3 regions of the Streptosporangium sp. NPDC051022 genome follow, and region 3 is predicted to be linked to each of the others. Evidence: riboswitches for the same ligand, from Rfam matches in the RefSeq annotation. Region 3 holds a riboswitch; each other region holds the start of a gene.
What was found. Region 3 has a riboswitch for cobalamin ahead of metE (5-methyltetrahydropteroyltriglutamate--homocysteine S-methyltransferase). Riboswitches for the same ligand answer to the same signal wherever they lie in the genome.
Positions count from the first base shown of each region.

Region 1: linked by a shared signal. The riboswitch ahead of AB0N02_RS23110 (ABC transporter substrate-binding protein) and the one ahead of metE (5-methyltetrahydropteroyltriglutamate--homocysteine S-methyltransferase) in region 3 are both predicted to bind cobalamin.
Region 2: linked by a shared signal. The riboswitch ahead of AB0N02_RS39665 (ribonucleoside-diphosphate reductase subunit alpha) and the one ahead of metE (5-methyltetrahydropteroyltriglutamate--homocysteine S-methyltransferase) in region 3 are both predicted to bind cobalamin.

Region 1 covers NZ_JBFBCF010000014.1:117,900-121,164, forward strand. The annotation lists gene AB0N02_RS23105 (iron ABC transporter permease) at 1-802, opposite strand, end outside; gene AB0N02_RS23110 (ABC transporter substrate-binding protein) at 986-1,966, opposite strand; adenosylcobalamin (AdoCbl) riboswitch at 2,012-2,152, opposite strand; gene AB0N02_RS23115 (Gfo/Idh/MocA family oxidoreductase) at 2,296-3,147, opposite strand.
Region 2 covers NZ_JBFBCF010000037.1:59,328-62,592, reverse strand. The annotation lists gene glmS (glutamine--fructose-6-phosphate transaminase (isomerizing)) at 1-413, shown strand, start outside; gene AB0N02_RS39670 (tripartite tricarboxylate transporter substrate-binding protein) at 512-1,534, shown strand; cobalamin riboswitch at 1,539-1,737, shown strand; gene AB0N02_RS39665 (ribonucleoside-diphosphate reductase subunit alpha) at 1,935-3,265, shown strand, end outside.
Region 3 covers NZ_JBFBCF010000013.1:165,449-168,713, forward strand. The annotation lists gene AB0N02_RS22245 (CoA-acylating methylmalonate-semialdehyde dehydrogenase) at 1-673, opposite strand, end outside; cobalamin riboswitch at 873-1,057, opposite strand; cobalamin riboswitch at 1,243-1,463, shown strand; gene metE (5-methyltetrahydropteroyltriglutamate--homocysteine S-methyltransferase) at 1,587-3,265, shown strand, end outside.

The sequences.
Region 1 (3,265 bases), on a different contig from region 3:
GCACGACGCGGTAGGACCCCCCGGCCAGGCGGCGGACCACGTGCGGGACCACGATGCCGACGAAGCCGATCAGCCCGCTGACCGCGACGGCCGAGGCGGTCGCCAGGGAGGCGGCCAGCAGCACGACGAGCCGGACCCGGGCGACGTCGACGCCGAGACCCGCCGCCTCGTCGTCGCCGACCGACAGGACGTCCAGCAGCCTGCCGTACAGCAGCATGACCACCACCGAGACCAGGGCGTACGGCACGACCAGCCTGACCTGCTCCCAGCCACCGCCGACGTTGCCCAGGATCCAGCCGTAGACCCGCTGGAGTTCCTCCACGTTGAGCTGTTGCAGGAAGGTCTGGATCGCGGTGAGGAAGGAGGTGACGGCCACGCCCGCGAGGACCAGCGTGGCTGTGCCGCCGCGCAGGCCCGCGACGTTGCCCAGCGCGTAGGCGAGCAGCACGCCGCCGATGGCCCCGGCGAACGCGGCGACCGGGATGAGGAGCGTGTTGCCGTCGCCCCTGGCGAACACGATCGCCGCCGTGGTCGCCAGCCCCGCTCCCGCGGCGGCGCCCAGCAGGTAGGGGTCGGCCAGCGGGTTGCGGAACACCCCCTGGTATCCGGCGCCCGCGCAGGCCAGCAGGCCGCCGACGATCGCGGCGAGCAGGACCCTGGGCAGCCGGAGCTCGAACAGCAGCCCCTTCTCGACCGGTGCCAGTCCCGAGTCGACCGAGACGAAGGGCAGCCAGTCGAGCAGTTGCAGCGCCACCTTCTGCGGCTCGATGCCCGCCGCGCCGATCAGCAGGGCCGCGAACATGCTCGCCAGCAGGACGCAGGAGGCCGCGACCGCCACCGGCGGGCGGAGCCCGGTCGCCCGCGGCGGACGGAACCCGGCCGCCCGGGGCTCGGCGCCACCGCCGGGCGGGGGTGACGGGTCACCCCCGGGCCGAGGTGCCGGATCGCCACCGAGCGAGGCCTCGGGGCGGGAGAGGTCGGTCACTTAGCTGGTCGCGGCTTTCTTGACGGCGGCGCCGACCTGCTCGGCGAGGTCGGCGACCCGGGGCCCCCAGCGGGAGGCGATGTCGTCGTCGAGGAGGACGACCTGGTCGTTCTTGATCGCGGAGAGGCCGGACCAGCCGGGACGTTTGGCCAGGGTCTCCTTCGACTGGCCGCAGCACTTGGTGTCGGCCAGGAAGACGAGGTCCGGGTCGGCCTTGGCGACGAACTCGGCCGACAGCTTGGGATAGCCGCCCGCCGCCTCGGGGGCCTTGTCGGCGATGTTGGTCAGGCCGAACAGGCCGTAGACCTGGCCGATGAAGGTGGTGGACGTGACCGAGTAGGGGGTGCTGTCCAGCTCGTGGTAGTAGGTGAGCTTCTTGTCCCGGGGCGCGGCGGCGGCCAGCGTCTCGATCCGCTCCTTCATGCCGGTGACCACCTCATCGGCCTTGGCCTGGTTGCCGGTGGCCGCGCCGAGGTCGGCGATCTGGTCGTAGGCGTCGTCGAACTTGGTCGCGGCGGGTTCGAGCAGCACCGGCACGCCGAGCGTGCCCAGCTTGGCGACGACGCCGTCGATGTCGTTGGCGAGCACGATCAGGTCGGGCTTCTGGGCGACGATCGCCTCGACGTTCGGCTTGAAGCCGGACAGGCTGCTCTTGGGCGCCTCCGCCGGGTAGTTGGACTGGTCGTCGACCGCGACGACCTGGGCGCCCGCGCCGACGGCGAAGAGGCTCTCGGTGGCGGTCGGTGACAGCGAGACGATCCGTTCGGGCCTCTTCGGGACGACGACGGGACCGTTGCCCGCCTGCACCGTGACGGGGAAGCCCGCGGCCCCTGTGGATCCCGGGGATCCTGCCGTGGACGCCGAGGAGGGCGCCGGCGACGTCGCGGTCGCGTCCTGGGGGGCGGTGGAACTCTGACCGCATCCGGCCAGGGTCAGCACACCGAGCAGCACGCCGATGAGGGCGGGAGGTACGGGCCTCACGCGGGGGTCCTTTCGGTCATCGGAACAGAGAGACCCGTGAAGGGACGGGGTCACCCTTTCCACGAGGGTCGACGACGTCGGCACGGCGGAAGGCGACCTGGCTCGATCCTGAGGATCATGACAGTTGCGGGACAGCGCCGGACTCACACCGGACTTCGCTACGCGCCGTGCGTCGGATAAACGTTATCAATCCCCCCTGAGCAGCCCACGTCAAGGTTTGGACACGGGGCCTTCACCCCGCGTCACGGGCCTTTCCGCCCGGTGCCCGTACCTCCGGAGGGGCGTGGGAAGCCGCGGGGGCGGGGCGGGGGTTCGTGAAGGTGGAGGTGTCAGCCGAGGTGTCGTTCGGCCGCGGCGATGATCTCCTGCAGGCGCAGGCCGTGCGCGGCGTCGAGGGGGTGGCCGCCGCCGTGCTCGACGGTCTCGGCGAACTCGGCGAGCATCACGGCGAAGACGTCGGAGCCGAGCCGGTCGCCCTCGAGGCGCTGGTGGCCGAGACGGCCGTAGATGTCCACGTGGGAGGGCGGTGTCTCACCGGGCACGCTCATGCACAGCGAGGCCTCGCTGATCGCGCCCGTCTCGTGTTCCAGCAGCAGGCCGACCCATCCCCTCGGGTTACCGTGGGCGCGTACGCCGACGACACGGCCGAGCGCGGCGTCCAGCATGTCGATCATGTGCGGGCCGACGTCGAGGATCGCGCCGTGCTCCAGCCGCCACGGGGAAGTGAAGTCGCCCAGCAGGGCCCCGGAGACGTTGGCCGCGTGACCGCCGAACGGTTCGAGGGCCGAGACCCTGGCCAGGAACGCCCTGGTCGCCTCCGAGTATCGCCAGGTGAGAACCATCTGGGAGGGCACGCCCGCCTCGGCGACCGCGCCGGCCAGCCGCCGGGCCCCGTCCAGGTCGGCGGCGAGCGGTTTCTCCAGCAGCAGCGCCTTGCCCGCCTTGGCGGCGAGCACGCCGAGCTCGGCCTGTACGGCGGGCGGCACCGAGAACGCGACCGCCTCGCAGTTGTCGAACAGCTCCTCGACGCGCTTGAAGACCGGGACGCCGAATCTGGCGGCGGCCTCGGGGCGCCGGGCCCACACGCCCACCAGGCGCGTGTCCGGTCCGGCGGCCAGCATCGGCGCGTGCACCATCTCCGCCCACGGCCCCGCGCCCACCAAACCCACGGATATCGTCACCGCCCCAGCTTCTCACGCCTCCGTCACCCGATCGCGCGCTCGGGCCGTACCCGGACCGCGCCCCGGGCACGGCGTTCCGGAGCCCTTCGCGGGGAGCGGCGCGCGAGGACGTGGAGGG
Region 2 (3,265 bases), on a different contig from region 3:
TCGGACGGGTCCGGGGATACCCGGTGGCCAGGGAGGGCGCGCAGAAGCTCAAGGAGATCTCCTACGTGCACGCCGAGGCCTACCCGGCCAGCGAGCTCAAGCACGGGCCGCTGGCGCTGATCGGTCCCGAGATGCCGACCGTGGCGATCGTCCCGGACGACGAGCTGCTGGACAAGAACCTCACCACGCTGGGGGAGATCCGCGCGCGCGGCGGGCGGGTGCTCATGGTCGGGCACCGTACGGCCGACCCGAAGCTGGCCGACGACTGCCTCGTGGTGCCCAAGAACGAGACCGAGCTTGACCCGATCCTGCTGTCGATCCCGCTGCAGCTGTTCGCCTACCACGCCGCCGTCGCCCTGGAGCGGGACGTGGACAAGCCTCGCAACCTCGCCAAGAGCGTCACGGTGGAGTGATCTCGCGAGGCTATACCCCCGACATGTACTACGGAAAGTAATTGCCCTGTAGCGTGAAGTATCTAGAGGTTTGGGGGATCTCGGGCTAAGGGGTGCTTATGCACCGTAGGCGGTTCTTCGCGCTCGCGCTGGGGGTCATGGCCGCCACCTGCGGCTGTGACAGGCTGGGCGACTCCGGCGCGGCTCCGGCGGGCAGGCTGACCATCGTCGTGCCCGCCCCCCGCGGGCAGGGGTGGGACCAGGCCGCCCGCGCGCTGGCCGCGATCCTGACCGGGGACGGGCTGGCCGGCGCGGTCGAGGTCAGCAACCAGCCGGGCGGGGTCGGCGCGGCCGCGCTGAGCGCCTTCGCCGCCCGCGGCCCGTTCGCGCGCGACGGCAGGCTGCTCCTGGCGGGCATGCCGGTGGTGGCGGGCGCGGAGATCGCCAACGTCGCCTCCGTGATGGCGGCGACCACCCCGCTGGCCAGGCTGGTCGGCGACTGGACCGCCCTGGTCGTCTCCACCAACTCCCTGCTGCGCACCTTCGAGGACTTCGCCGCGGTGCTCCGCCGCAACCCGGCCGAGCTGGTGGTCGGCGGCAGGCTGGACGGCGGCTCCGACCACGTGCTCTACGGCATGATCGGCAAATGCCTCGGCGTGGACGTCAGGCTGCTGGACTACGCGGGCTACCCCGGCGGGGCCGAGGGCGTCGAGGCCCTGCAGGAGGGGCGGGTGGCCGCGCTCCTGGGATCGGCCCGGGCCTTCCTGCCGGAGATCGCCGCGGGCCGTGTGCGGCCGCTGGTCGTCTCCTCCAGCGAGCGGATCGACGGCATCGACGCGCCGACTTTGATGGAGCGGGAGATCCGGCTCGAGTACGCCGACTGGTGCGGCGTGTTCGGCCCGCGCGGCATGAGCCCGCGGGACCGGGACGAGGCCGTCGCGCTGTGCGACCGGATCGACGCCTCGCCCCGCTGGCAGGCACTGTGCGCGGCCAACGGCTGGAACCGGGTCTATCTGAGCGGCGACGAGTTCCGCCAGTGGATCGTCACCGAGACCCGCCGAACCCGGGGAGTTCTCGGCGAACTCGGGCTACTCAGCTCCTTCGACACAAGTTGTTGGGGTAGTTGCGTCGGGCGGCACTAGATGTAGGATCCTGCTTGTTGCTGGTTCGCCCGAGGGGGCGAGGTAAGAGGGAACCCGGTGCGAGTCCGGGACTGCCCCGCAGCGGTGAACGGGAACGACCGCCGTCATGAGCACTGGGTGAGCCATGCCTGGGAAGCGACGGCCAGTAGAAGTGTGCAAGGTGCCTGTGAGTCCGAAGACCTGCCGGTGACACGTGGCTGAGGAAGCCGAGCCGGGCACCGGGGGACGCGCAGAGCGGCCCGCGGCGTGCCGGGCGAGGTGGGCTCGGCCATGGGAACTGTCCAGGGCCTCGAGGGAGGGTCCGCGGAACGAGGCGGTCCGGCGTGCCCGGGGACCGCCCGTGGACGCGCGTCCTCCGGCGGGAGCCGTACGGGGAACACGAGCGCGCGAGGGGTAACACGTGACACAGACCTTGATCGATGTCGCGGAGGAGAGCGGGAGAGAGCGGGACGACCGCAGGCTGGCCATCGAGGAGGCCGCCGCCCGGGTGATCACCGATCCGGAGAACTCCAAGGTCGCCGCGCGGTTGCTGGCCGAACTGATCGCCGACGAGGCGGCCGGGCACGGGGTCCGGACCTTCTCCGAGTCGATCGCCGCGACCCACGCCGCCGGACTCCTCCAGGACCGGCTGGCCGCGTTCGTGGCCGCCCACGCCGAGGCGCTCGACGCGCTGATCGCGCCGGACGCCGACGACCGGTTCGAGTACTTCGGGCTGCGCACCGTCTACGACCGCTACCTGCTGCGCCACCCGCGGACCCGCAAGGTCCTCGAGCGCCCGCAGCACTTCTTCCTGCGCGTGGCCTGCGGCCTGTCGGAGACGGTCGAGGAGGCCGCCGAGCTGTACGCGCTCATGGCCGCCCTGGCCTACCTGCCCAGCTCGCCGACCCTGTTCAACTCCGGCTCGCGCAGGCCCCAGCTGTCGTCGTGCTTCCTGCTCGACTCGCCCCGTGACGAGCTGGAGGCCATCTACGAGCGCTACGGGCAGGTCGCGCGGCTGTCGAAGTACGCCGGGGGGATCGGCGTCTCCTGGACCCGCGTCCGCTCGCGGGGCTCGCTGATCCGGGGTACCAACGGCCACTCCAACGGCATCGTGCCCTGGCTGCGCACGCTGGACGCCAGCGTCGCCGCGGTCAACCAGGGCGGCCGCCGCAAGGGCGCGGCCTGCGTCTACCTGGAGCCCTGGCACGCCGACGTCGAGGAGTTCCTCGAACTGCGCGACAACACCGGGGAGGAGGCCCGCCGCACGCACAACCTGAACCTGGCCAACTGGATCCCCGACGAGTTCATGCGCCGGGTCGAGGCCGACGAGACGTGGTCGCTGTTCGACCCCAAGGAGGTGCCGCACCTGACCGACCTGTACGGCGACGCCTTCGACGAAGCCTACCGGGCCGCCGAGGCCGAGGGCCGGTTCGTCAGGCGGGTCCAGGCCCGCGCGCTGTACGGCCGGATGATGCGCACCCTCGCCCAGACCGGCAACGGCTGGATGACCTTCAAGGACGCCGCCAACCGCACCTCCAACCAGACGGCCCGTCCCGAGAACGTCATCCACCTGTCGAATCTCTGCACCGAGATCCTGGAGGTCACCGGCGACGCGGAGACCGCCGTCTGCAACCTCGGCTCGATCAACCTCGCCGCCCACCTCGGCACCGGGGAGGACGGGCGGGAGATGGACTGGGAGCGGCTGCGCCGGACCGTCCGCACCGCGGTGCGGTTCCTGGACAGGACCATCGA
Region 3 (3,265 bases):
CGAATCCCAGCGCGGCCACCCGCGGATCCTCCAGCAGGGTGTCGACCGCCTCCTTGCCTCCGTTGACCACGTTCAGCACGCCGGGCGGCAGACCCGCCTCGACGAACAGCTCGGCCAGCCGCAACGGTACCGACGGGTCACGCTCGGACGGCTTGAGCACGAAGGCGTTGCCGCAGGCGAGGGCGGGGGCGGCCTGCCACAGCGGGATCATCGCCGGGAAGTTGAACGGCGTGATCCCGGCGACCACGCCCAGTGGCTGGCGCATCGAGTACACGTCGATGCCCGTCCCGGCGCTGTCGGTGAACTCGCCCTTGAGCAGGTGCGGGATGCCCGCGGCGAACTCGACCACCTCCAGCCCGCGCTGCAGGTCGCCGTCGGCGTCGGCGACCGTCTTGCCGTGCTCGGACGACAGCAGCCGGGCCAGCGGCTCACGCTCGGCTTCGACCAGTCGCAGGAAGCACAGCAGCACGCGGGCGCGGCGCTGCGGGTTCCACCGTGCCCACTCCTCCTGAGCGGCCTCGGCGTCGGCGATCGCCGCCTCGGTCTCGGCCCGGTTCGCCAGCGGGACACGGGCCTGGACCCGCCCGGTGCCGGGATCGTGGACGTCACCGTGGGCACCCGATGCCCCGGGAACCTGTTTGCCGCCGATGAAATGTGTCAGCTCACGGACCATGAACGACCTGCTTTCGCCAGGTGGGATCCGAAGATGGGCGTGCCTCGCCCGCGGTCCAGCGCACCGATGGGCGGGCCGGAAACGGTGAACGGGTCAGGGCGCAGCAGGGCCGTCAGCGCGGGGGATCCTCCACCGCCGGGACGTTTCCGGGCTCGCGAGCGCGTACCGATGCCATGCGTGTTCGCTCCATCCTCGTGGACAACACGGATCAACCCGCGGCCGGTATCCTGACTCCCGGATCAGCGCACGTCATCCGGCCTTCCCGGCTCTCGCCAGTGGCCTCATACAGCGATGACGCACTCCCCGGTCACAGTGGCGGGACCGCGCCGGATTCACACCGGCTTCCCTGCACCGCGGGCCTTCACCCCGAAAATATAGTTGGACGTCCTAGTAAGTCCAGAGCGACCGGCCGGATATGTGGAAAGCCGTCGCCGCCGCTCACCGAGAGGCTCAGGTGGCGGCCCTTCGCCGCGCCTTCGGCCATCCGGTCGAAGGACCCGCGGAACGTGCCTCGGACCGGATGACGTCTCAGAGTACGGCGAAGGTATCCGGCCACCGCGTTGGCTGGTTAGAATCCCGCCGTGGATGGTTCGTCCGCGCCCGGCCGGGTGCGGACGTCGTAAGAGGGAACCCGGTGCGAATCCGGGACTGCCCCGCAGCGGTGAGTGGGAACGACCGCCGTCATACGCACTGGACCGAAGGTCTGGGAAGCGACGGCCAGTAGGTCACGCCTGAGGTTCAGGTGTGGTGCCCGCGAGTCCGAAGACCTGCCCTCCGCCCGTGCACCGGCCGGTGCGCGGTGGTCCGCGGCCTCGTGGGAGGGCCTGGGACGCGCCCGCCGGGGTTTTCCCTGCCCGTCGTGTGCCTCTTCCTCCTGCCCGGCCGCATGCTGGCAATAGCGAGGGAAGCTGCCATGACAACGACGATCCTCGGGTACCCGCGCATCGGCGCGCACCGAGAGCTCAAATTCGCCACCGAGCAGTACTGGGCCGGGCGCGTCGGCGAGGAGGAACTGCAGTCCACGGCCGCGACGCTGCGGCGGGCGGTGTGGACCGAGCTGCGGGACGCCGGGCTGGGGACGATCCCGTCGAACACCTTCTCCTTCTACGACCAGGTGCTGGACACCAGCGTCATGGTCGACGCGGTCCCCGACCGCTACCGGGCGCTGCCGGGCCTGGAGCGCTACTTCGCGATGGCGCGCGGCACCGCGGACATCCCGGCGCTGGAGATGACCAAGTGGTTCGACACCAACTACCACTACATCGTCCCCGAACTGGCCCTGGACGCCCGCTTCCGGCTCGCCGACGGCGCGCAGGCCAAACCCGTGGCCGAATACCTCGAGGCCAGGGCGTTGGGGATCGAGACCCGGCCGGTGCTGGTCGGCCCCCTGACCTACCTGCTGCTGGCCAAGGCCGCGCCGGGCTCGCCCGAGGGGTTCGTGCCGCTGGACCTGCTGGACGCCCTGGTGGAGGTTTATGCCGAACTGCTGGAACGGCTCGCCGGAGCCGGCGCCCAATGGGTGCAGCTGGACGAACCGGCCCTGGTCAGGGATCTCGGCGCCCGACAGGTCGAGGCGCTCGAGCGGGCCTACCGCCGCCTGGGCGAGCTGTCCAGCCGTCCGAAGATCCTGCTGGCCACCTACTTCGGCACCGTCGCGCCGGAGGCGTTGAAGGTGCTGGCCTCCACCGCGGTGGAGGCGGTCGGGCTGGACTTCGTCTCCCGCCCCGACACCCTGGACGCGGTGGCCTCGATCGGCGGGCTGCCCGGCAAGACCGTCGTCGCCGGCGTGGTCGACGGCAGGAACGTGTGGCGGACCGACCCGGCGCGGGCCAGGGCGACGTACGCGGTGCTGCTCGGGCTGGCCGGGCAGGTGCAGCTGAGCACGTCGTGCTCGCTGCTGCACGTGCCCGTCGACCTTGACGGCGAAACCGCCCTGGACCCGCAGGTGCGGGCGCGGCTGGCGTTCGCCCGTCAGAAGGTCGCCGAACTGGTGGCGCTGGAGGCCGAGCTGGATTCCGACGACCCGCGGGCGGCACCGGTGCCCGGCGCGGGGGTCGACGCCGAGGTCCGGGCCCGGCTGCAGGCCCTCGGCGACGTCCACCGGACCGACCGCACAACCCGCTTCGCCGCCCAGCAGGAGAAACTCGGGCTGCCCGACCTGGCCACGACCACGATCGGATCGTTCCCGCAGACCGCCCGGATCCGCAAGGCCCGCGCCGACCACAAGGCCGGCCGGATCGACGGCGCCGCCTACACCGAGGCGATGCGCGCCGAGGTCGGGCAGGTGATCCGGCTCCAGGAGGAACTCGGCCTGGACGTTCTCGTGCACGGTGAGCCCGAGCGCAACGACATGGTCCAGTACTTCGCCGAGCAGCTGTCCGGATACGCGGCCACCGACCACGGCTGGGTCCAGTCTTATGGGACGCGCTGCGTGCGCCCCCCGATCCTGCACGGCGACGTCTCCCGCCCCGACCCGATGACGGTGGAGTGGGCGGCGTATGCGCAGTCGCTGACGGCCAAGCCGGTCAAGGGCATGCTGACCGGCCCGGTCACCATGCTCGCCTGGTCCTTCGTCCGCGACGACCAGCCGCT